DNA from 4 places in the Paraburkholderia sp. BR10882 genome. Region 4 is predicted to be linked to each of the others. Evidence: riboswitches for the same ligand, from Rfam matches in the RefSeq annotation. Region 4 holds a riboswitch; each other region holds the start of a gene.
What was found. Region 4 has a riboswitch for cobalamin ahead of AB3X99_RS23350 (porin). Riboswitches for the same ligand answer to the same signal wherever they lie in the genome.

Region 1 (5,340 bases), on a different contig from region 4:
GCGCCGCGTTGGCGCTGATCTGCGCGGCATAGGGATGCGTGGCGTCGAAAACCAGTGTGATGTTTTCGTCCGCGAGAAAACGCGCGAGCCCTTCGGCTCCGCCAAAGCCGCCCACCCGCACCGCGCAGGCGAGATCGGCGGGCACGCGGCCAAGGCCCGCGAGCGAGTAGACGTGCTGGGGGCCGAGCGTGCGCGCGATCGCCAGCGCATCGCCGGTGCCGCCGAGCAGCAGGATGCGCGCCGTCATGGCTTGACGGCCTCGTAAAGCGTGACGGGCAAAGCCTGACGCCAGGTGTCGAAGCCGCCCAGCGGCTGCGCCTCGCCGATGCCGACGCGCGTGAGCGTGCCGCCGTGCTGCGCGCGCCATGCCACGAGTGCCGCTTCGCTCTGCAACGTCACCGCGTTCGCGACGAGCCGCCCGCCGCTCGCGAGCGCCGCCCAGCACGCGTCCAGCACGCCGGGTACGGTCACGCCGCCGCCGATAAAGACCGCGTCGGGCGCGGCGAGCCCTGCGAGCGCGTCGGGCGCGCGGCCCGCAACGAGTTGCAAACCCGGCACGCCCAACGCCGCGCGATTGTGCTCGATGAAGCGTTGACGCTCGGCGTTCGCCTCGATCGCGATCGCGCGGCAAGCGGCGTGCGAACGCATCCATTCGATGCCGATCGAGCCGCTGCCCGCGCCCACGTCCCACAGCAACGCGCCGGGCGTCGGCGCGAGACGCGCGAGCGTGAGCGCGCGCACGTCGCGCTTCGTAATCTGACCGTCGTGGCGGTAGGCGTCGTCGGGGAGGCCTGGCGTGAGCGTCCAGCCGCGCGCGAGCGTCTGCGCACTATTGCTTTCGCATTCGAACGCGACCAGATTGAGCGCCGCGGCTTCTTCAACGTGCCACGCATCGGCGCGGCCTTCTATGCGGCGTTCGAGCGGGCCGCCCAGATGCTCGAACACGGCAAGACGCGTGGCGCCGAAGCCCGCTTCGGCGAGCAACGCGGCAAGCGCCGCGGGCGTGCGCCCATCCGCGCTCAACGCGAGCACGCGCGAGCGCGCGTAGAGATAGCGGCGCAGCGCATCGAGCGGACGGCCGACGAGCGAGAGCATCGCCGTATCTTGCAGCGCCCACCCCTTGCGCGCCGCCGCGAGCGAGAGCGATGAAGGCGCGGGCAGCACGCGCATTTCACCGGGCACCACGCGGCGCGCGAGTGTCGCGCCCACGCCGAACAGCATGGGGTCGCCGCTCGCGAGCACGCATACGGACTGATCCGACTCGCGGTACGCAAGCAGCGCCTCGACGCTAAACGGCTGGGGCCACGCTTCGCGCCGTGCACGCACGCGCGAGGGCAGCATCGCCAGATGGCGTTCGCCACCCGTCACGATGGCCGCGTCGAACAGCGCGCGCCGCGCGTCGCGCCCGAGCCCCGCGTATCCATCGTCGCCGATGCCCACCACCGTCAGCCATGCCTGCGTGCCCTGCATTCGCTCTCCCGCCGTTGCCTGTTTCTCTACACCGCCACGGGCCCGCAGCCCTATTGTGGGGCGGAGCACGCGTGAAAACGGGCATAATACCGTGTCCGCCGGCGCCTTTAAGGCAGTTTTGCATGGGACCGGAGTAAAGCGCTGAAGCGCTAACTCCGGATCGCAGCTTTGCATGGGACCGGAGTAAAGCGCTGAAGCGCTAACTCCGGATCGCAGCTTTGCATGGGACCGGAGTAAAGCGCTGAAGCGCTAACTCCGGATCGCAGCTTTGCATGGGACCGGAGTAAGCGCTGAAGCGCCAACTCCGGATCGCAATCAGGGAACACAGCAAGCTGTGGCCGCCCCGCGACTGTGAGCAGCGAGACCGCATCCACCCGAGCCACTGGTTTTACCGGGAAGGCCGATGCGGTTCACGACCTGCGAGCCAGGAGACCTGCCGGCCGACTGTTCGCGCGAACCCATATCGGACGGGGTGTACCGATACCGCTGCCGTTTCCCGCCTGCCGTGCGGGCAACGCGCCGCTCCAGCGTGCTGCTTACCCGGTAATGCCTTGAAACACGAAACGAAGCCTGTCTCGCCCGCTGCCGCATTGGCCGGGCTCCGCCCCTCGGCGTGCCCGGGGCTCCTGCGCGTGGTCGCGGCGCGCGACGGCGGCCTGTGCCGCATCCGCCTGCCTGGCGGCGCGCTGAGCGCCGCGCGTGCGCGGGCCCTCGCCGACGCAGCGTCGACGCACGCGAACGGCGTACTCGAACTGACCAATCGCGCGAACGTGCAGATTCGCGGCGTGCGCGCCGGCGAAGAAGCGGCATTGAGCGCCGCGCTGATCGACGCAGGCCTCGGCCCTGCCGGCATCGACGCCGCGAGCCCGGTCGAGCGTGCATGCGCCGCCGACGAATTGCGCAACGTGATGCTGAGCCCGCTCGCGGGCCTCGACCCTGACGCGTTGTGGGACACGACGGAACTCGCCGCCGCGCTCATCGACATGATGCAGCGCGAGCCACGCTTCGCCGCACTCTCGCCCAAGTTCGCGTCGCAACTCGACGGCGGTGAACGTGTGGCGATGCTCGAGCATCCGCACGACATCTGGCTCGCCGCGCTGCCTTATGGCGCAACGGTGCGCTTCGCGGTGGGCCTCGCAGGTCGCCCCACGGCGCAGCCAGTCGGCACGCTCGCGGCCGAAGACGTTTGCGCATCGATGCGCGCGCTGTTGCATGCGTTCCTCGATCTCGCGGGCGCGGACGCCACACGCATGCGCGACGTCCTCGCCACTCATTCGCTCGACGCGCTGCTACAGCGCGCGCAACAGCATGGCGACTTCACGTTGACGCGTGACGACGCCACGCTGCCCGCTTGGCGCCGCGCGGCGAGCCCCGCCGGCTTGCGCCTCGGCGCACACGCGCTGCACGCCGACGGCAGCGGCTACGTGGGCGCGCAACCCGCTCTCGGCCGTATCGACGCGCCAACGCTGCGCGCACTTGCCGCGCGCGCGGAAGACTCGGGCGACGCGACATTGCGCGTGACGCCCTGGCAAGGCGTCCTGCTGCCGAATGTGCCCGCGCACGCCATGCCCGCCGCGCTCGAACGCCTGGACGCGCTCGGTCTCATCGCCTCCCGCGCCGACCCGCTCGCGCGCCTCGTCGCGTGCACGGGCTCGACGGGATGTGCAAAAAGCCGCGCGGACACGAAGGCAGACGCACAGCGCCTCGCCGCAATGCTGCCGCCCGACGCCGAAGCCCACCTGAGCGGCTGCGAGCGCTCCTGCGCGGCCGCGCATTGCGCGCCGTTCACGTTGCTCGCCAGCACCCCGGACCACTACGACCTGTACCAGCGCGACGACACGCAAAGCGGCTTCGTCCAGCGCTTTGGCCAACTCATCGCGCGCAACCTGACGATCGAAGCCGCTGCGCTTGCACTCGCGCAGCGGCCCCGGAGTAACCAAGATGTCTGATTACATTCGCGACGGCCAGGCGATCTATCGCGAGTCGTTCGCGACGATCCGCGCCGAAGCCGACCTCTCGCGCATTCCCGCCGACCTCGAAAAACTTGCCGTGCGCGTGATTCACGCATCCGGCATGGTGGATGTGGCCGCAGACCTCGCATTTTCCGCAGGCGCGGGCACAGCGGGCCGCAACGCGCTCGCGGGCGGCGCGCCGATTCTCTGCGACGCGAAAATGGTCGCTTACGGCGTGACGCGCGCGCGCTTGCCGGCGAACAACGCCGTGATCTGCACGCTCGACGATCCCGCCGTACCGGATCTCGCGCGCGAGATCGGCAACACGCGCTCGGCGGTCGCGCTCGAACTGTGGCGGCCGCATCTCGCAGGCAGCATCGTGGCGATCGGCAATGCGCCCACCGCACTCTTTTATCTGCTCGACATGATTGCCGCCGGTGCTCCGCGCCCCGCGCTCATCCTCGGCTTTCCGGTCGGCTTCGTCGGCGCGGCCGAGTCCAAGGCGCAGCTTGCAGCCGAAAGTCACGGCGTACCCTTCGTCGTCGTGCACGGCCGCCGCGGCGGCAGCGCGATGGCCGCCGCCGCCGTCAACGCACTCGCTTCGGAGACCGAATAAATGATCCGCAAAGGACGTCTGCACGGCATTGGCGTCGGCCCCGGCGACCCCGAACTGCTCACACTCAAGGCGCTGCGCCTGCTCAAGGCCGCGCCCGTGGTCGCGTATTTCGTCGCGAAGGGCAAGAAAGGCAATGCGTTCGGCATCGTCGAGGCCCATCTCGAAGCGGAGCAGGAACGCCTGCCGCTCGTGTACCCCGTGACGACCGAAGCGCTCGAACCGCCGCTCTCGTACGAAGCGATCATCGCCGACTTCTACGACGGCGCGGCGCAAACGCTTTCGCGCCATCTCGACGCCGGACGCGACGTGGCCGTGATCTGCGAAGGCGATCCGTTCTTCTACGGCTCGTACATGTATCTGCACGACCGGCTCGCCGCACACTACGAGGCCGAAGTCGTGCCGGGCGTGTGCTCGATGCTGGGCGGCGCGGCGGTGCTGGGCGTGCCGCTCGTCTACCGCAACCAGAGCCTCGCCGTACTCTCGGGCGTGCTGCCCGAGGACGAATTGCGCCGGCGCCTGGCCGACGCGGATGCCGCCGTGATCATGAAGCTGGGCCGCAATTTCGACAAGGTGCGCCGCGTGCTGGGCGAACTGGACCTCGCGCATCGCGCGCTGTATGTCGAGCGCGCAACCATGGCGAACCAGCGGATCGTCCCGCTCGACGACGTCGATCCGATGGCTTCGCCGTACTTCTCGCTGCTCGTCGTGCCGGGGGTGAAATGGCAGTCGTGACGCCGCCCGCCATCGTCATTCTCGGGCCCGGCGCGCTCGCCACGGCGCGGCGCGTGCAGACGCTTTACCCAGGCGCGCAGGTCCATGCGCTGGAGGGCCGCGTGGCGGGCGATGTCGCGTTCAGCGAGCTTGGCGCGCATTTGCGCGAATGCTATACGCGCGGCCTGCCCATCGTCGCGCTGTGTGCGGCGGGCATCGTGATCCGCTGCCTCGCGCCGCTCCTTGCCAACAAGGGCGCAGAGCCGCCGGTGCTCGCGCTCGCCGAGGACGGCAGCGCCGTCGTGCCGCTGCTCGGTGGACTCACGGGCGTGAACGTCATGGCACGCGAAATCGGCGCGGCGCTCGCGGTTGCGCCCGCCATCACCACGAGCGGCGAATTGCGCTTCGGCACCTGCCTGCTCAATCCGCCTGCGGGCTATGCGCTCGCGAGCCTCGCGCAAGGCAAGCGCTTCGTCTCCGATCTGCTTGCGGGCGCAGCGACACGCGTGGACGGCCACGCACCGTGGCTCGAAAATGTCGATCTGCCACGCGAGGCCGCGGCGCGCCATGCCATCCGCGTGAGCGCGCACG
Region 2 (5,340 bases), on a different contig from region 4:
GCAGGTGTCATGAAGTGGCTGCAATGGCTGGGCTTGCCCGCCGGGATCGCCATCCTGATCGGTCTCGTCGTCCATAACGGCGCGCACGATGTGCTGCGCGTGATCGGCACCGCAGGCCCCATGCTGCTCTGGCTCGTGCCGTTCCACGCGCTGCCGCTCCTGCTCGACGCGCATGCGTGGCGCCTCCTGCTCGACAAGCGCGCACCGCTGAGCTTCCTCTGGTGGACCGCGACCGTACGCGAGGCAGTGAACCGGCTGCTGCCCGTGGTCGGCGTGGGCGGCGAACTCGTCGGCATTCGTCTCGCGCGCTGGAAGGTGCGCAATGCGAGCGAGGTCACGGCTTCGGTGATCGTCGAGGTGTTCGTGACGATTGCCGTGCAATACGCGTTCTCGGCGCTCGGCGTCGTGCTGATCGTTGCGGCGACCGGCGCCGGCGGCTCGCTGCGCACCATCGCCACGATCGCACTGGCGCTCGTGCTCACGGCGCCGCTGCCCGTGCTCGCCGTGTTGCTGGTGCGTCGCGGCGGCGTTTTCCATGCGATCGAACGCTGGGCCGCGAAGCTGCTCGGCGCCGACAATCCGCTCATGCTCGGCATCGACGGCAAGCAGCTCGACGCCGATCTCGACGCGCTGATGTCGCGCACGGGCCTCATGTTTCGCGCTTTCTTCTGGCAGCTCGCCGGCTACATGCTCGGCGCGTTCGAGACTTGGTGGGCGCTCGCGCTGCTCGGCCATCCGGTGACGGTGGGCGATGCACTCGCCATCGAAGCCATCACCCAGGCCGTGCGTCATGCCGCCTTCATGGTGCCCGCCGGGCTCGGCGTGCAGGAAGTCGCCGTGGTGCTGCTCGCGCAGCTGTTTGGCGTGAGCCAGGACGTGGCGTTCTCGCTCGCGCTCGTCAAGCGCATGCGCGAAGTGGTGTTCGGCGTGCTCGCGCTGCTCTCGTGGCAGGCTGCGGAAATCGTTCGCACGCGTCGCACCATGCGCCACGGCGCGCAGGCGGCCGCGCAGACTGCTGACGCGCTGCCCGCCGCGGCGAGCGTGTCCGCACGCGCGCCGACCCCGAAGCGGGACTCGCAGCACGATCAGGTCCATTGACGGTACATTGTGGGCATGTCGATGCGCGCCGGATCGGCGCGCGTAGACGCAAGCCCATGTTGATGCGTTAGCAAGGACATGAAGCCCACGTTTTCACTCACGCGTTCGCTCGCGCTCGCGTGCGCCGCCACGGCGGCGTTCACGCTTTCCGGCTGCGACGATCGCCAGTTCGATGCCATGCTCGATACCATCCGGCAGGGATTCAAGGCGTTCTTCGATTCCGTGAAGCCCGACGCGCTGCTGCTCAAGGGCCTCACGCCAGGCGTTTCCACGCTCGAGCAGGTGCGCGAGCAAATGGGCAAGCCCGAGACCGAGCGCGTGTTCGACGACGGCTCGCGCCGCCTCGAATATCCGCGCGGCCCGCAGGGCCTCAAGACCTGGATGGTCGACATCGGTCCGAACGGGCGGCTCGTGGCCATTACTCAGGCGCTTACTGCGGAAAACTTCGCGAAGATCCGCGTCGGCATGAGTGAGGACGAGGTCCGGCGATTGCTCGGTAAACCCGGGCAAGTGGCCGGCTACCGCTTGAAGAAGGAGACGGTGTGGAGCTGGAAGTGGCTGGAAGGGGGCGTGACGCCCGAAGCGTATTTCAATGTGCATTTCGGACCGGACGGGCGGGTCACGACGACCTCGCGCTCGGACGTGATCCGCGGTCGCTGACTGCGTTGACTCAGTCGACCCAGGGCCACGCAAGGAGGCGCGCATGATGAACCGGCGACGGCCCAAGCGTGTCGGACTCGTGCTCGGCGGTGGCGCTGCGCGCGGCTGGGCGCATATCGGCGCGATTCGCGCGCTCGAGGAAGCGGGCATCAAGCCCGACGTGGTATGCGGTACGTCGATTGGCGCGCTCGTCGGCGCGGTGTACGCGAACGGCGATCTCGACTGGCTTGAAGACTGGGTAGGCAAGCTGACCTGGCAGACAGTGGTGCGCCTGCTCGACTTGCGTTTTTCGGGCGGGCTGCTCGGCGGGCGCAAAGTGATCGACCTGTTTGCGCACCAGTTCAACGGCCGCTCGATCGATGACCTGAGGCTGCCGTTCACGGCGGTTGCTACCGAACTCGACACGGGACGCGAAGTCTGGCTGCGCGAAGGCGGCGTGGTGGACGCCGTGCGCGCTTCGATCGCGATTCCCGGCATCTTCACGCCGATCTGGCATGACGGCGTGTGGCTCGTGGATGGCGGACTGAGCAACCCCGTGCCGGTATCCGCCGCGCGTGCGATGCGCGCCGACACCGTGATCGCCATCGACCTCAATCACGACATTCTCAACGGCCGCGACCTGGGCGGTGCGATCGACACGATGCCGCGCGAGCTGCCCGTGGAGGCGAGCGACGCGGCCACGGCGGCATCGGCCGCCGTGGCGGCCAGCGGCGGCGCCAATGGTGCCGAAAACAGCGAAGCGGGGCCCGAACCGCTCCTGCGCCGCAATGGCAAGCGCTTTCCGCGCTGGCTGCAGCCTGCAGGCCCCGGCGCGGCTGGCGGTCCGGACGTGCGCGTGGCGCCGCCGCCTAGCACGCGTGCGCCTTCCGTGTTGAGTTCGGTGGCCCAGAGCATCGACATCATGCAGGTGCGCATTACGCGCAGCCGCCTGGCAGGCGAGCCCGCCGACGTGCTGATCCAGCCGCGCCTGGGCGGCATGGGGATTTTCGACTTTCATCGCGCCGCGCCCGCCATCGAGGAAGGGCGCGCAGCCGTGCAGTACATGATGCCGGCCATCAAGGCACAGCTGGGGCTGGACTAGAGCGCTTCTGGCTACCGATCCAGAATGCCGGCGACGGCGAGGGCAGGGCGGTAGCGCCGTTCCGGTCCTCACTTCACGCCGCGAGCCAAACCCAGCCGTGCTCTGTGCGGCGTAGGGCCGTCACGGAAAGCGGCGCGATTTCGATCGAGCGAAACCCCGCCGACGGCGCGCCCAGCGCGTGAAGAATCGCCGCCCGGATCACGCTCGCGTGCGTGAAGGCGACCACGTTGTGCCCCGAGTCGGGCACCGCATCGAGCCAGGCGCCGACGCGCGTGCGGACATCGTCGAACGATTCGCCGCCGCCTGGCGGCCGAAAGCCCGGATCGCGCGTCCAGGCCGCAAGGGCCTCGGGCGCTTCACGCGCGAGATCCGTCAGGCGCTGGCCTTGCCATGCACCGAAGGCGGCTTCGGCGAGCGCTTCAGCTGGCGTTGCCCCGGCGAAGCCTGCCGCGCGTGCGCTCGCGCAGGCGATCGCGGCGGGACTCGTGAGCGCGCGCGGCGCCTCGCCATTGCGATTACCACCGGCCAGCCCCGCGTGCCAGCGCTCGCGCCAGGCGGCAAGCGCCTCGAGTGCGCGCGCGTCGAGCGCTGCTTCGGCGTCTTCACCCGCAACAGGCACTTCAGGCACGTGCGGGAACGTGCCCGAGCGCAGCGCAGCGTTCGCCGCATGGCTCACCAGCCAGACTGTCGTCGACATGCTTTTCCTTATGCTTCACTACTCTTTGGCTGACATCCGGGCCGCGGCCGGCCGCCGCAGCGCGTAGAATACAGGCTCCACGACACGCGGAAGCCGGTGCAAGTCCGGCGCGGTCGCGCCACTGTAACTGCTTGCCGTCGAAAACATCGAAGCAACGGAAGTCAGACCTGCGCGTCGTGAACCACTCTTTCAACGACTAGCGGGGCGCGTAACCCCAGGAGAAGTCAGCATGTCCGAAACCTCATTCCCCTTGCAGCACGCCCCGGCCGCGCCGGCGCCCATTGCGCTGCGAGACATCCTGCCCTGGGCGATCTTCGGCGGCCTGATGCTGCTGCTGGCCCTGTACTTCGTGGGCGCCGAGCAGGGCGCCACGTCGATCTTCCCGGGCATGTACGTCCACGAGTTCGTTCACGACGGCCGCCATCTGCTCGGCTTCCCCTGCCACTGACCGGGAGCTGACCATGGTTGGCAAGTTGCTGGTGCGCGGCATGCTCGCAGGCATCGCCGCGGGACTTCTCACGTTCGGCTTCGCGAAGATCGCGGGCGAGCCCCAAATCGATCAGGCGATCTCCTTCGAGGAGAAGGCCGACGCCGCGAAGGGCGAAGCGCCCGAGCCCGAAATCGTCAGCCGCAAGACCCAGGCGAGCGTCGGTCTCTTCACGGGCGTGATGGTCTATGGCGCGTCGATCGGCGGACTCTTTGCGCTCGTCTTCGCGTATGCCAATGGTCGCGTGGGGCGTCTTTCGCCGCGCGCGCTCTCGGCCTGGCTCGCGCTCGCGGCGTTCGTCGCGATCTACCTGGTGCCGAACATCAAGTATCCGGCGAATCCGCCCTCGGTCGGCGACCCGGAGACGATCGGCTATCGCACCGGGCTCTTTTTCCTGATGATCGCGATCTCGATCGCCGTGTCGGTGTTCTCGCTCAAGGTGCGCGCCGCGTTCGTGCCGCGCCTTGGCCTCTGGAACGCTTCGGTCGTGGCGCTCGTGCTGTTCGTCGTCGTGATCGGCGCGATCCAGCTCGCGTTGCCGACGATCAACGAAGTGCCCGCCGCGTTCCCGGCCGTGCTGCTGTGGAAGTTCCGCACGGTGTCGATCGGCATGCAGTTCATTCTCTGGACGACGATCGGTCTGCTGTTCGGCGCGCTCGCCGAAAAGCTGCTCGGCGTGAACGCCCGTACCGGCAGCGCACGCGGCACGCAAACGCGCGCCGCATAAGCTCCGCCGGGGCCGCAGTGCGCACATCGCGCGCCTATCGAAAAAGCGACCCCAAACTTGCGTAAATGCCCCGCGCGCCTCGCGTGCCGGGGCATTTTTTTTCGCCTTTCAAAAGCATCGCGCCCGCGGCTGTGCGGGCCTGATCCGCACGCGCCGACGCGTCGCGCGGCAATGCTGCACTGCAATATCCGCGCCGCACGAGTTTGAGCAATCCATTTTGCACTGAGACGATCCGCGCCAGTTCATCGGTTTCAGCGGCGCCCACGTGCCGCGCGAGGCCGCCCGAAACGACAAAACAACTTTGTTCCGGAGACGCGCGTGATCCTTTACGGCTTTGGCCCGGTGCTGCTCGCCGGCACGATCCAGACCATCGAACTTTCGCTCCTCTCGCTCGGCGTGGCCGTGCTGCTCGGTCTGGCTGGCGCGGCGGCCAAGCTCTCGTTCAACCGGCCGCTCGCCGCCGTGGCGACCGCCTACACGACGCTGATCCGCTCGGTGCCCGACCTCGTGCTGATGCTGCTGCTCTTCTACAGCATCCAGATCGGCGTGAACGAAGCCACCGACGCGCTCGGCATGGCGCAGATCGATAT
Region 3 (5,340 bases), on a different contig from region 4:
GCCGCCTGGCAGAAAGATCGCGTCGGCGCCGGCGGGCGCGAGTTCGTTTGCGAGCGGCGAGAAGTAACTTACAGTCGCACCCAGCATCTCGAGTAACGCGATGTTCTCAGGATAGAGAAACGAGAACGCAGCGTCGCGCGCAATGGCGACATGACGGCCTTCGAGCCGGCGTGCAATCGTTTCGTCGTGCGAAGGATCGGCGAATGCCACCGCAGGCGGCAATTCGGCGAGCGCGGTTTGCGCGAGCGCGTCGGCGGCGCGTTCGATGCGCGCGTCGAGGTCGCCGATCTCAGCGGCCTGATGCAGGCCGAGGTGGCGATCGGGCAGCGCCATCGTCGCTTCGCTCGCAACATGCCCGAGCCAGCGTACGTCGGCGGGCAACGCCTCCTGCAGCATCTGCGCGTGACGCGCCGAGCCCACGCGGTTGGCCAGCACGCCGTGAAAGGGCACTTCCGGCCGAAAATGCGCGAGACCGAACGCGATCGCGCCGAAGGTCTGCGCCATCGACTTCGCGCTGACGATGGCGGCCACCGGCACGCCAAACTCGGTCGCGAGATCGGCGCTGCTCGGCGTGCCGTCGAACAGGCCCATCACGCCTTCGATAAGGATCAGGTCGGCGTCGCGCGCCGCCTGCGCGAGCAGGGCGCGGCACGCTTCTTTGCCCACCATCCACAGGTCGAGCGAGAGCACGGGCGCGCCGCTCGCGCGTGCGAGGATCATCGGGTCGAGAAAATCCGGCCCGGTCTTGAAGACGCGCACGCGTCGGCCCGCGCGCCGATGCAGTCGCGCGAGGCCAGCCGTGAGCGTGGTCTTGCCCTGGCCCGAAGCGGGCGCGCTGATGAAGAGCGCGGGGCAGGCAACCGTTGCGCTCATGCGCTTAAAACTCCACGCCCTTTTGCGCCTTCACGCCTTGCTCGCGATACGGATGCTTCACGAGGCGCATTTCCGTGACGAGGTCGGCCGCTTCGATCAGGGCGTCGGGCGCATGGCGACCCGTCACGACCACGTGCACGTGCGGCGCGCGCGAGGCGATCACACCGAGCACTTCGTCGAGCGGCAGGTACTCGTATTTGAGCACCGTGTTGAGTTCGTCGAGGATCACCATGGCGTACTCGCCGCTCTCGATCATGCGCTTCGCTTCGTCCCAGCCCTTGCGCGCGGTGGCGATGTCGCCGTCGCGATTCTGCGTGTTCCAGGTGTAGCCGTCGCCCATCGTCACGAACTCGCAGTGCGCAACGCTGCCGAGGAAATCGCGTTCGGCCGTGTGCAGCGCGCCCTTGATGAACTGCACGACGCCTAGCTTCATGCCGTGGCCGAGCATGCGCACGGCCATGCCGAACGCGGCCGTGCTCTTGCCCTTGCCGTTGCCGGTGTTGACGATCAACAGGCCCTTTTCGTGCGTCGCGGCGGCCTGCTTCTTCTCGTGGCCTTCGCGGCGGCGTTGCGTCATGCGTTGGTGCGATTCGGGATCGGTTTTCATCATCGGGATTGGTTTGGTTGCGGCGCTATCGCGTCCGCATTTGCGTCGTTTGGCAGAATGCCTGCGATTGCGACCGTCACGCCGTCGAGCGCCAGCTTGCCGCGCACGAGCGGAGCGCCGCCCGCCGCCAGACGCGCGCAGGGTTCGCACACGCCGTCTACGCCGAACTGCGCTTGCGCGGCTGCGGAGGGTGGCGCCAGTATCGGTGTCGCGGCGAGTTGCTCCCGCGTGTACGTCTGAAGCGGCAGCGCATGTGCCGCGCAAAACGCCTGCAAGCCGGGTTCGCCGGCTTTTGCATCGAGCGTTGCCACGGCCGTAACGCTGTCGAGCGGCCACGCGTCGAGCGCAGCGCGCACCGCGGCTTCGACCTGCGCGAGCGTCACGCCGCGCCGGCAGCCGATGCCGAGCGCAAGCGGCGGCACGCGCTGCGCGGGTTCCGGCGTGGCTTCGAATGAGGCTGCGCCCGAGGCGCGATTTTCGGCAGGATTCACGGCGAGGGCGTCGATCGAAGGCGTGACCGCAGGGGCAAAACGAGCAAAAGCGTCGCGTTCCGGCGGGCGCCGGATGCGCGCTACGATAGCACACGCTTTTGCGGCTTCCCACGCCTTCCTTGACGCACGGGCCCCCCGCGCCTACACTCGCACGCACTCTGGTGCTCGCGCGCGCGATTCATAATGCGCGCGCAGTTAAACGGGAATCAGGGAGCCATCCCGCCTCGGGCGTGGCCAACCTGAACTGCACCCGCAACGGTACAACGAGCGCGGCGTTCGCACGAATGCCGCAAACCGCTTCCATGCTTTACGCAGTCCACGCCACTGTGCAAGCCGGCCGCAAGGCCGCTCGCGCGGGAAGGCGAAGCGGTGTTTCGTCAGTCCGGATACCGGCCAGATACGTGGGATTCGTGCTGCGGGGATGCGGTGCCGGGTCCGTGATTTTCATGCGTCAGCCGGGCGAGGCCTGGGTGCGTTTCTGGTCGTTCGTCCCCTGCAGGTTGTTGAATCGTTGCGCGTGACAGCGTCTCCATGGATACGCGCGTGTGCGCAACACGGCACCCGCACGAACGGCAGGCGCGACGCACCATGCCCCTCGATACGGCCTGGCGCCGAAGGAGCACTTCATGCAAATGCGCAAGATTCCGGTCACGATCGTGACGGGCTTTCTCGGCAGCGGTAAAACCACGCTGCTGCGTCACATTCTCCAGCACGCGGGCGGCCTGCGCGTCGCGGTCATCGTCAACGAATTCGGCGAACTCGGTATCGACGGCGAGATTCTGCGCGGTTGCGGCATTGGCTGCGACGAGAACGGCAACGAAACGGAAGGCCAGCTCTACGAACTCGCGAACGGCTGCCTTTGCTGCACCGTGCAGGAAGAATTCTTCCCCGTGATGGAGAAACTGCTCGAACGCCGCGGCGATGTCGATCACGTGCTGATCGAAACTTCGGGTCTCGCGCTGCCCAAGCCGCTCGTGCAGGCGTTCAACTGGCCGTCGATTCGCAACGCGTTCACCGTCGATGCGGTCGTGACCGTGGTGGACGGCCCCGCCGCCGCGAGCGGGCAGTTCGCCGAAAATCCGCAGGCCGTGGACGCGCAGCGCCGCGCCGACCCGAACCTCGATCACGAGTCGCCGCTGCACGAGCTGTTCGAAGACCAGCTTTCGGCCGCCGACCTCGTCATTCTCAACAAGACCGATCTGCTGGACGTTGCGGGCCAGGACGCGCTCATCGCCGAGCTGCGCGAAGAGCTGCCGCCGCAGGTGAAGATCGTGCGCGCGCAGCACGGCAAGCTCGATCTGCATACGCTGCTCGGGCTCGAGGCGGCCTCCGAGGAGAGCATTCATCTGCGGCACGACCATCACGGTTCCGCCGACGATCCTGATCATCATCATGACGAGTTCGATTCGGTTGTGGTGTCGGGCAATGCGGCTTCGCGCGAGACTGTGATCGAGGCGCTGCAGCAACTCGTCGATGCGCACACGATCTATCGCGTGAAGGGCTTTGCCGCGCTGCCGGGTGCGCCCATGCGCCTCGTGATTCAAGGCGTGGGCCGCCGCTTCGACAGCTATTTCGACCGCCGCTGGAACGAGCAGGAAAGCGCGGCGCAGCCGCTTGCGAGCCGCTTCGTGCTGATCGGAGAGGATCTCGATGGCGCGACGCTGCAAGCGGCCTTCGATATCGCACTGGCGAATGTGCAGACCGCGGCCGCGAAGTGAGCGCACCCAGCTAGACGAGGCAGTCCCATGCATTTGCTGCGCACTACGCCAGGCGGTTTCGTCGACGACACGCAGGGCGTTATCCGGATCGACCAGCAGCCCGCCGAGATCGTCGTGCTAAGTTCGGCGGACACGACGCTAGCGCTGCTGGCGAGCGTCGTGCCGCGCCTGCCCGCAGGTTTTCCGAGCGTGCGGCTTGCGAACGTCACGTATTTGCGCCAGCCCGCGTCGGTGGACTTCTACGTCGAAGATGTCCTGCAGCACGCGCGCGTGGTGGTGGTCGATCATCTGGGCGGCGAAACGTACTGGCCATATGGCATCGAGCAGGTCGTCTCGCTAGCCGAGCGCCGCGGGCAACTGCTCGCGATGTTTTCGGGCGACTTGCAGGAAGACCCCAATCTCATCGCGAAGAGCCGCGCCGAGCCCGAGTTTTGCCGCTTGCTGTGGCGTTATCTGCGCGAAGGCGGCGCGGCCAACGCCGAATCGTTCCTGCGTGCGCTCGCGTGGCGCGCATTCGACTGGGGCAGCGAGCCTGCGCCGCCCATTGCGTTGCCCGCCGCTGCGCTCTATTGCCCGCAGCGCGACGTCGCGACCATCGACGAATGGCGCGCGCGCTGGCAACCTGGCGCGCCGGTCGTCGCGCTGCTGTTTTACAAGGCGCATCTGCAGGCGGCGAACACCGCCGCTTTCGATGCCCTCATCGACGCGCTGCTCGCGCGCGGCCTGAACCCGCTGCCGCTTGCGATCACGTCGCTCAAGGACACTTTGAGCCGCGACGTGCTCGATCAACTGGCGGCCGAGCACGACGTCTCGCTCGTGCTGAATACCACGGCCTTCGCGGCTTCGTCGCTCGACGACCCCGAACCGATTGCGCTCGCCGGCGACGCGCCCGTGCTCCAGGTGATCCTGAGCGGCGGCAATCGCGAAGACTGGGTGAAGGACAATCACGGCCTGAATTCGCGTGACATCGCCATGCATATCGCGCTGCCCGAAGTGGACGGCCGCGTGATTACGCGTGCGATCAGCTTCAAGGGCCTCGCATACCACTGCAAAGAGACGCAGGTCGATGTCGTGCGCTATCAGCCCGATGCCGAGCGCGTGGCGTTCGTCGCCGAACTGGCGCGCCGGTGGTGCCGTCTGCGCAGCCTGCCGAACGCGGAGAAGAAACTCGCGCTCGTGCTCGCGAACTATCCGATGAGCGAAGGGCGCATTGGCAACGGCGTGGGACTCGACACGCCGGCCTCGGTGGTCGGCATCCTGCGCATGCTGCGTGACGAAGGCTATCGTGTGGCCGATCTGCCCGAAGACGGCGACGCGCTCATGCGCATCCTCACGCAGGGCGTGACGAACGATCCCGACACCCGCGCGCTGCGCCCCGCATGGCAGAGTCTTTCCCTCGATGATTACCGCGCGCGCTTCTCGCAGTTGCCCGCCGAGGCGCAAAACGCGCTGATCGCGCGCTGGGGCGTGCCGGAGGACGACCCCACCGTGCGCCGCGGCCGCTTCATGATTGCGGGCTGGCGCTGTGGCCAGGTGTTCGTGGGCATTCAGCCTTCGCGCTCGCGCGGCGACGACACCTACGCGAACTACCACGACGCCGAACTCGTGCCGCCGCATGCGTATCTCGCTTTTTACTTCTGGCTGCGCGAGA
Region 4 (5,340 bases):
GTACGTCGTGACTGCGACGACCCAGCGCAGCCAGGCGCAGGCCGACGCGGCCTACTACGACGATCGCCGCGGCAAGGGCTACAGCGTGACCGACGGCATGGGGCCGCTCACCGCCGCCTGGCACTCGGCTGCGCAGCAGACGACGAGCATCACGTCGATTCCCGCGGACGCGACCACGACGCTCTACAGCGACTCGGGCAACAACACGGGCGTGGGCAGCACGAGCAACGCAACCTTCGGCAAGGTGGTCGACCTGCTCAACACGATGGGCAACAATGCTTCCACCGAGCCCGCCAAGCGCTTCTACAAATACGCGCGGCCGTTCCGCTGGAGCACGAGCGTCGTGGTCGACCCCACGCTCGTGCCGGCCATCAGCACGACGCCGTCCACAGACGGCGGCTTCATCAGCGGCCACGAAGCCGAAGCCATGCGCGACGCGATGACCATGGCATACCTCGTGCCCGAGCGTTACCAGGAAATGGCGAGCCGCGGCCTCGAGCTCGGCGAAAACCGCATTCTCGCGGGCATGCATTCGCCGCTCGACGTGATCGGCGGCCGCATGTTCGCGCTGGCCGCCACTGCCGCGAATCTCTACGATCCCGCGAACGCCACGCTCAAGAGCGCGGCCTATGCGCAGGCGCACAGCGCGCTCGAACAGGCCACCGGCACGAGCGCCACGACCTTCCCCGCCTTCGCGCATTCGTCCACGACCGCGACCGACCGCTTTGCCGACTATGCGACCAACAAGTCGGAGTTCGCGCGCCGCATGACGTTCGGTTTCAGCCAGATCGAATCCACCGAAGCGCCGCCCGTCGTGCCCAAGGGCGCCGAGGTACTGCTCGAAACGCGCTTCCCGTACCTGAGCGCCGACCAGCGCCGCATCGTGCTGAAGACGACCGAAGTCGTCTCGGGCTATCCGGTCATGGACGACGCCGAGGGCTGGGGCCGTCTGAACATGTTTAGTGCTGCAGATGGTTATGGTGCGTTCAACGGCAATGTGATCGTGGCGATGGACGCGACCCAGGGCGGCTTCAACGCCGCCGACACCTGGCGCAACGACATCGCCGGCTCGGGCAAGCTCACGCTGCAGGGCAGCGGCACGCTCACGCTTGCGGGCAATAACAGCTACACGGGCGGCTCACAGGTGAGCGGCGGCATGCTCGCTGCAGCGTCGACCACGGCCTTCGGCAACGGCGACGTGTACGTCGGGTCCGGCGGCGGCGTGACCGTGGCGACGAGCGCACCGTTGACGGTGGCGGGCAAGTACACGCAGCTCGACGGCACGACGCTCGAACTCGATATCGACGGCAACGGCGGCGGACGCCTGCGTGTGGGCGGCCAGCTCACGGTGGCGGGCGGCACGCTGCATGTGAAGTTCGTGAACGGCTATACGCCGAAAGTGGGCGACACGATCGACGTGATCGACGGCAACGGCGCATCGGTGAAATTCGCGACCGTCACTGTCGATGGCTTCAAGGCCACGCCCGTTTATTCTTCGACCGGCGTTTCGGTGAAGCTCTCGGCTTCGTGACGTAGCCACGCAGTATAAAGGCCCCGAATCGCAACGGTTCGGGGCCTTTTTTACGCATCAGAAGCGATGCCGGATGCCCGCGGCCACGAGCACCTGGTTGCGGCCGCCCGACGGGTCGCAGGTGTTGATCATCGCAAGCGCACCGGACGACGCGCGCTGATAGATCGCCTCGGTATAAACGTCCGTGCGTTTGGACAGTTGATAGCCGGCCTGCAGCGCGCCTTGATGCCAATGCGCGGAGGTCGTGCCCGTGTAGGCATACATGCCCGCGAGCGAGAACGCGGGCGTCACCTGCGATAGCGCATTCACTTCGTAATTGCTGAATGCGATCGAAGGCAAGGGCGCGCCGCCGTCGGCCTCGCTGACACCGGTATGAATGGAACGCGACCAGGCCGCGCCAAGCGTGACGTCGCCCAGCGCGTAGCTCATGCCCGCGCCGATGATGTCTTCGCGCTGCACCGCGACCTCGGTCGGCACGAGGCCCGCACCCGGCAGCACCGACGTCTCGTACGCACCCACCGAAGAGGCGCCGCGGCCGTTGATGTGCATCCACGCCACGCCTGCGCTGAACGGGCCGCCTTCGTAATGGACGCCGAAGCCGTAAGCGCGATTTTGCGCGAAGCGCCCCGCCTCGTTCGAAAACGCGTACATCGCGCCGGCGCTGAAACCACCGTACGTTGCGCTCGCGTACTTCACGGCGTTCGAGGCGAGCCACGAATTGTTGGCGTTGTCGTTGTCGAACGGATGCGCGAATGCCGTGCCGCCCGCGCCGCCCGTTAGCGTGAACGGGGCGAAGTAGTCGTGCATCGTGTCGTACTGGCGGCCTAGCGTGATCGTGCCGAGTCGTTCGGATTGCAGACCAACGTAGAACGGATGGTCGTTGAAGGCTTCGCCAGAGGTGGCCGAGAAGCCGCGCTCGAGGCGAAAGATCGCGGCGTTGCCGCCGCCGAGGTCCTCAGTGCCCTGCAGGCCCCAGAAGCTGCCGTCGACAAGACCCGAGCCTGCACGATATTGGGTGCGGCCGCCAACGTCGCTGACATAGTCGACGCTCGCGTCCATCTCACCGTACAACGTGACCTGCTGCGCCGAGGCGCCAGCGCCGGTGAATGCCAATGCCGTCCCACCCAGGACGGCGAGAATGTTCTTGTTCATGAGTCATCTTGTTTGTGTAGGTGGGATTGTGTGGACGAGCGCCGTCCGCCCCCGCTCGATGCGGCGAGGACGTAGCGAGGTCTGATTTCTGGCTCGATTGACAGCCGGTCACAGTGGCGCGACCGCGCCGGATTCTCACTGGCTTCCCTGCTGCGTTTCGCTTGTGCAGCGCCTACGCGCGAAAAACAGCCGCAAGGATAGCGTAAGTTGCGGGAGCAGCCAAACCGGGTGTTTTTGCCACACGACGCTCGTCAAAGGTTGACGCACCGAATGCGCGGCCCTTACCCTTGCGCCCTGATGGTTCCCGGCGACGGGATCAAAAGGGAACGCAGTGCAAGACTGCGGCTGCCCCCGCAACTGTAAGCGGCGAGTCCATGCCAGAGAAGGCCACTGGGAAACCGGGAAGGCCGGCTGCGGATGTCGACCCGCGAGCCAGGAGACCTGCCATCAACCGAGTCCAGCAGCCGCAGCGGGCGGGGATCCCCGATGCGCAAGCACCGCCCGCGTGGCGATCGCCCGTTGCACGGACAGCCCGTATTTCAGGAGCTGTTTCCAGCCATCGCATCATGAAGTTTCGCCAATTCGTATTGACTTCCGCCGCGCTCGCCTGGGCGTGGCAAACCGCGCATGCCGCCGACGCCGCCGACGCCGCCGACGCCGCCAATGCATCGTCCGCCCAGGCGCGGCAGCAAGCCGGCGGCGACACCACGCTGCCCAATATCCTCGTCGTGGGCGACGCGCAGCATCTGCCACAATCGTTCGATCAGCGCTACGCAACCACCCAGGTGCTTACGCGCCAGGACCTCGAACGCGTGTTCCCCGTCGACCCCAGCATCGCGCAGGCGCTCGCCACGCTGCCGGGTGTCACCGTCTCGCAGACCGGCGGCCCAGGGTCGTACACGGGGGTGAGCATTCGCGGCTCGTCGGCCGACCAGGTGGCCGTGTTCATCGACGGCATACGCATAGGCTCCGTCACCACGGGCACGGCTGAATGGGCCGATCTGGCGACTGCCTCGTTCGACCGCGTCGAGGTGATCTCGGGCCCCGCGGCCGCCTCGTTCGGCGCGGACGCCATGGGCGGCGTCGTGCAGCTCTTCACGCGCCATGCGTCGAACCAGCCGAACCAGACCACCGTCTCGTTCGGCGGCGGCTCGAACAAGACCTTTGACACGCAGGTGCGCACCTCGGGCACAATCCCATCGACAGGACCGCTTTCCGCACTGAGCGGCCTCACCTACTCGCTGGGCCTGCACGACTACAACACGGCGGGCATCGACGCGACGCAGCCCGGGGCCTACGGCCACGAAGACGGCCGCAATCCATACCACGCGCAGAACCTCGACGCGCGCCTTGGCTACGCGCACGACAACTGGTCGATCTCGACCTTCGCGCTCTACCACCGCTCCGATCTCTCCTACGACAACGCGGGAGGCAACGACCGGCAGCGCGACACGCAGCTCACGACCGGTCTCGCGTTCCACCTCGACATCACGCCGACCACGCAGTTCGACCAGTCGGTGGGCTACGCGACGGACCGTCAGTTCCTCTATTCGAACGACCCGACGATCCCGACCGACGAAATCGACTCGACGCGCTTTTCCACCTCCACGTCGATCACGCATCAGGAAAGAGGCCATACGCTCTTCGGCATGCCGCTCGACGGCGAGACCAAACTCGCCTACGACTACACCCGCGAGCTGGCGTTCCTGCCGGTGGATGTGCCGGGCGGCCTGCCCGCGCGCAACGATTCGGCCGTGTCGATGCATCAGTCGACCACGCTCGGACCCGTCACGCTGTTTCTGGCGGGGCGGCACGAAATCGTGCAGGGGCAATCGGTGAATACGGGCAACGTCGCGCTCTCGTGGGCCATCACGCCGGTCTACACGGCGCGCGTTTCGTACGGCAATGCGTTCCGCCTGCCGACGTTCAACGACCTCTACTATCCGGGCTACTCGAATCCCAACCTGCTGCCCGAGCGCAGCGACTCGGTCGAAGCCGCGCTCGATGCCACCACGTCCATCGGCACGTTCACGGCGGCCGTGTACGACACGCGCGTGCACGATCTCATCACGTACAACTCGCAGACCTTCCTGCCCGTGAACGTGGGCCGCGCGCACATTCAGGGTCTCGACCTCTCGTACAAGGGCACGCTCGGCCAGTACACGCCGGTGAGCCTCACGGTGGGGATTCTGAATCCGCAGGACGTGACCGACCAGACCTGGCTCAATCGCCGCCCGCGCCAGACGGTGAGCCTGAGCGTGGATCACACGTGGGACGAGTTCCAGCTCCACGCGCTCAGCACCGGCGTTTCGCTGCTGTATAACGGCTCGACGTTCGACGACCAGCTCAACACGATCTACCTTCCCTCGTGGACGACGGTGAGCCTGCGCGCGTCGTACAAGGTCAATGCGCATCTCGCGCTATCGGCCACGCTGGCGAACGTGTTCAACCGGCAGTACGTGACCGCCTACGGGTACAACACGCTGGGGCGCACGGCGTTTGGCAAGGTGACCTATACGTTCTGAGCGTTGCGTGCGAGCGGGTGCGTTCAAGCGTTTCGCGCGCCCGCTCGCCTAGCCCTCGCGCTTCGGACGCCGCACCGCGCGAATCTTCCCACTGTTCCCGCCGCCGCAGAAAAACTGCTCGCCGCCATCGGA

Region 1: another riboswitch for cobalamin. It lies ahead of cobG (precorrin-3B synthase); the one in region 4 lies ahead of AB3X99_RS23350 (porin).
Region 2: another riboswitch for cobalamin. It lies ahead of AB3X99_RS03460 (CbtB domain-containing protein); the one in region 4 lies ahead of AB3X99_RS23350 (porin).
Region 3: another riboswitch for cobalamin. It lies ahead of cobW (cobalamin biosynthesis protein CobW); the one in region 4 lies ahead of AB3X99_RS23350 (porin).

Annotation. Positions count from the first base shown of each region.
Region 1 covers NZ_JBFPKP010000017.1:35,915-41,254, forward strand. The annotation lists gene AB3X99_RS31320 (cobalt-precorrin-6A reductase) at 1-247, opposite strand, end outside; gene cbiE (precorrin-6y C5,15-methyltransferase (decarboxylating) subunit CbiE) at 244-1,470, opposite strand; cobalamin riboswitch at 1,739-1,926, shown strand; gene cobG (precorrin-3B synthase) at 2,022-3,419, shown strand; gene AB3X99_RS31335 (precorrin-8X methylmutase) at 3,412-4,038, shown strand; gene AB3X99_RS31340 (precorrin-2 C(20)-methyltransferase) at 4,039-4,770, shown strand; gene cobJ (precorrin-3B C(17)-methyltransferase) at 4,758-5,340, shown strand, end outside.
Region 2 covers NZ_JBFPKP010000001.1:745,208-750,547, forward strand. The annotation lists gene hpnK (hopanoid biosynthesis-associated protein HpnK) at 1-13, shown strand, start outside; gene AB3X99_RS03440 (lysylphosphatidylglycerol synthase domain-containing protein) at 10-1,098, shown strand; gene AB3X99_RS03445 (hypothetical protein) at 1,177-1,758, shown strand; gene AB3X99_RS03450 (patatin-like phospholipase family protein) at 1,802-2,839, shown strand; gene AB3X99_RS03455 (histidine phosphatase family protein) at 2,913-3,536, opposite strand; cobalamin riboswitch at 3,581-3,726, shown strand; gene AB3X99_RS03460 (CbtB domain-containing protein) at 3,766-3,984, shown strand; gene AB3X99_RS03465 (CbtA family protein) at 3,998-4,750, shown strand; gene AB3X99_RS03470 (ABC transporter permease) at 5,069-5,340, shown strand, end outside.
Region 3 covers NZ_JBFPKP010000017.1:49,021-54,360, reverse strand. The annotation lists gene AB3X99_RS31390 (cobyrinate a,c-diamide synthase) at 1-873, opposite strand, end outside; gene cobO (cob(I)yrinic acid a,c-diamide adenosyltransferase) at 878-1,480, opposite strand; gene AB3X99_RS31380 (cobalamin biosynthesis protein) at 1,480-1,971, opposite strand; cobalamin riboswitch at 2,114-2,384, shown strand; gene cobW (cobalamin biosynthesis protein CobW) at 2,604-3,689, shown strand; gene cobN (cobaltochelatase subunit CobN) at 3,717-5,340, shown strand, end outside.
Region 4 covers NZ_JBFPKP010000009.1:181,355-186,694, forward strand. The annotation lists gene AB3X99_RS23345 (phosphatase PAP2 family protein) at 1-1,531, shown strand, start outside; gene AB3X99_RS23350 (porin) at 1,589-2,683, opposite strand; cobalamin riboswitch at 2,740-2,874, opposite strand; cobalamin riboswitch at 2,965-3,147, shown strand; gene AB3X99_RS23355 (TonB-dependent receptor) at 3,250-5,208, shown strand; gene AB3X99_RS23360 (glutamine cyclotransferase) at 5,257-5,340, opposite strand, start outside.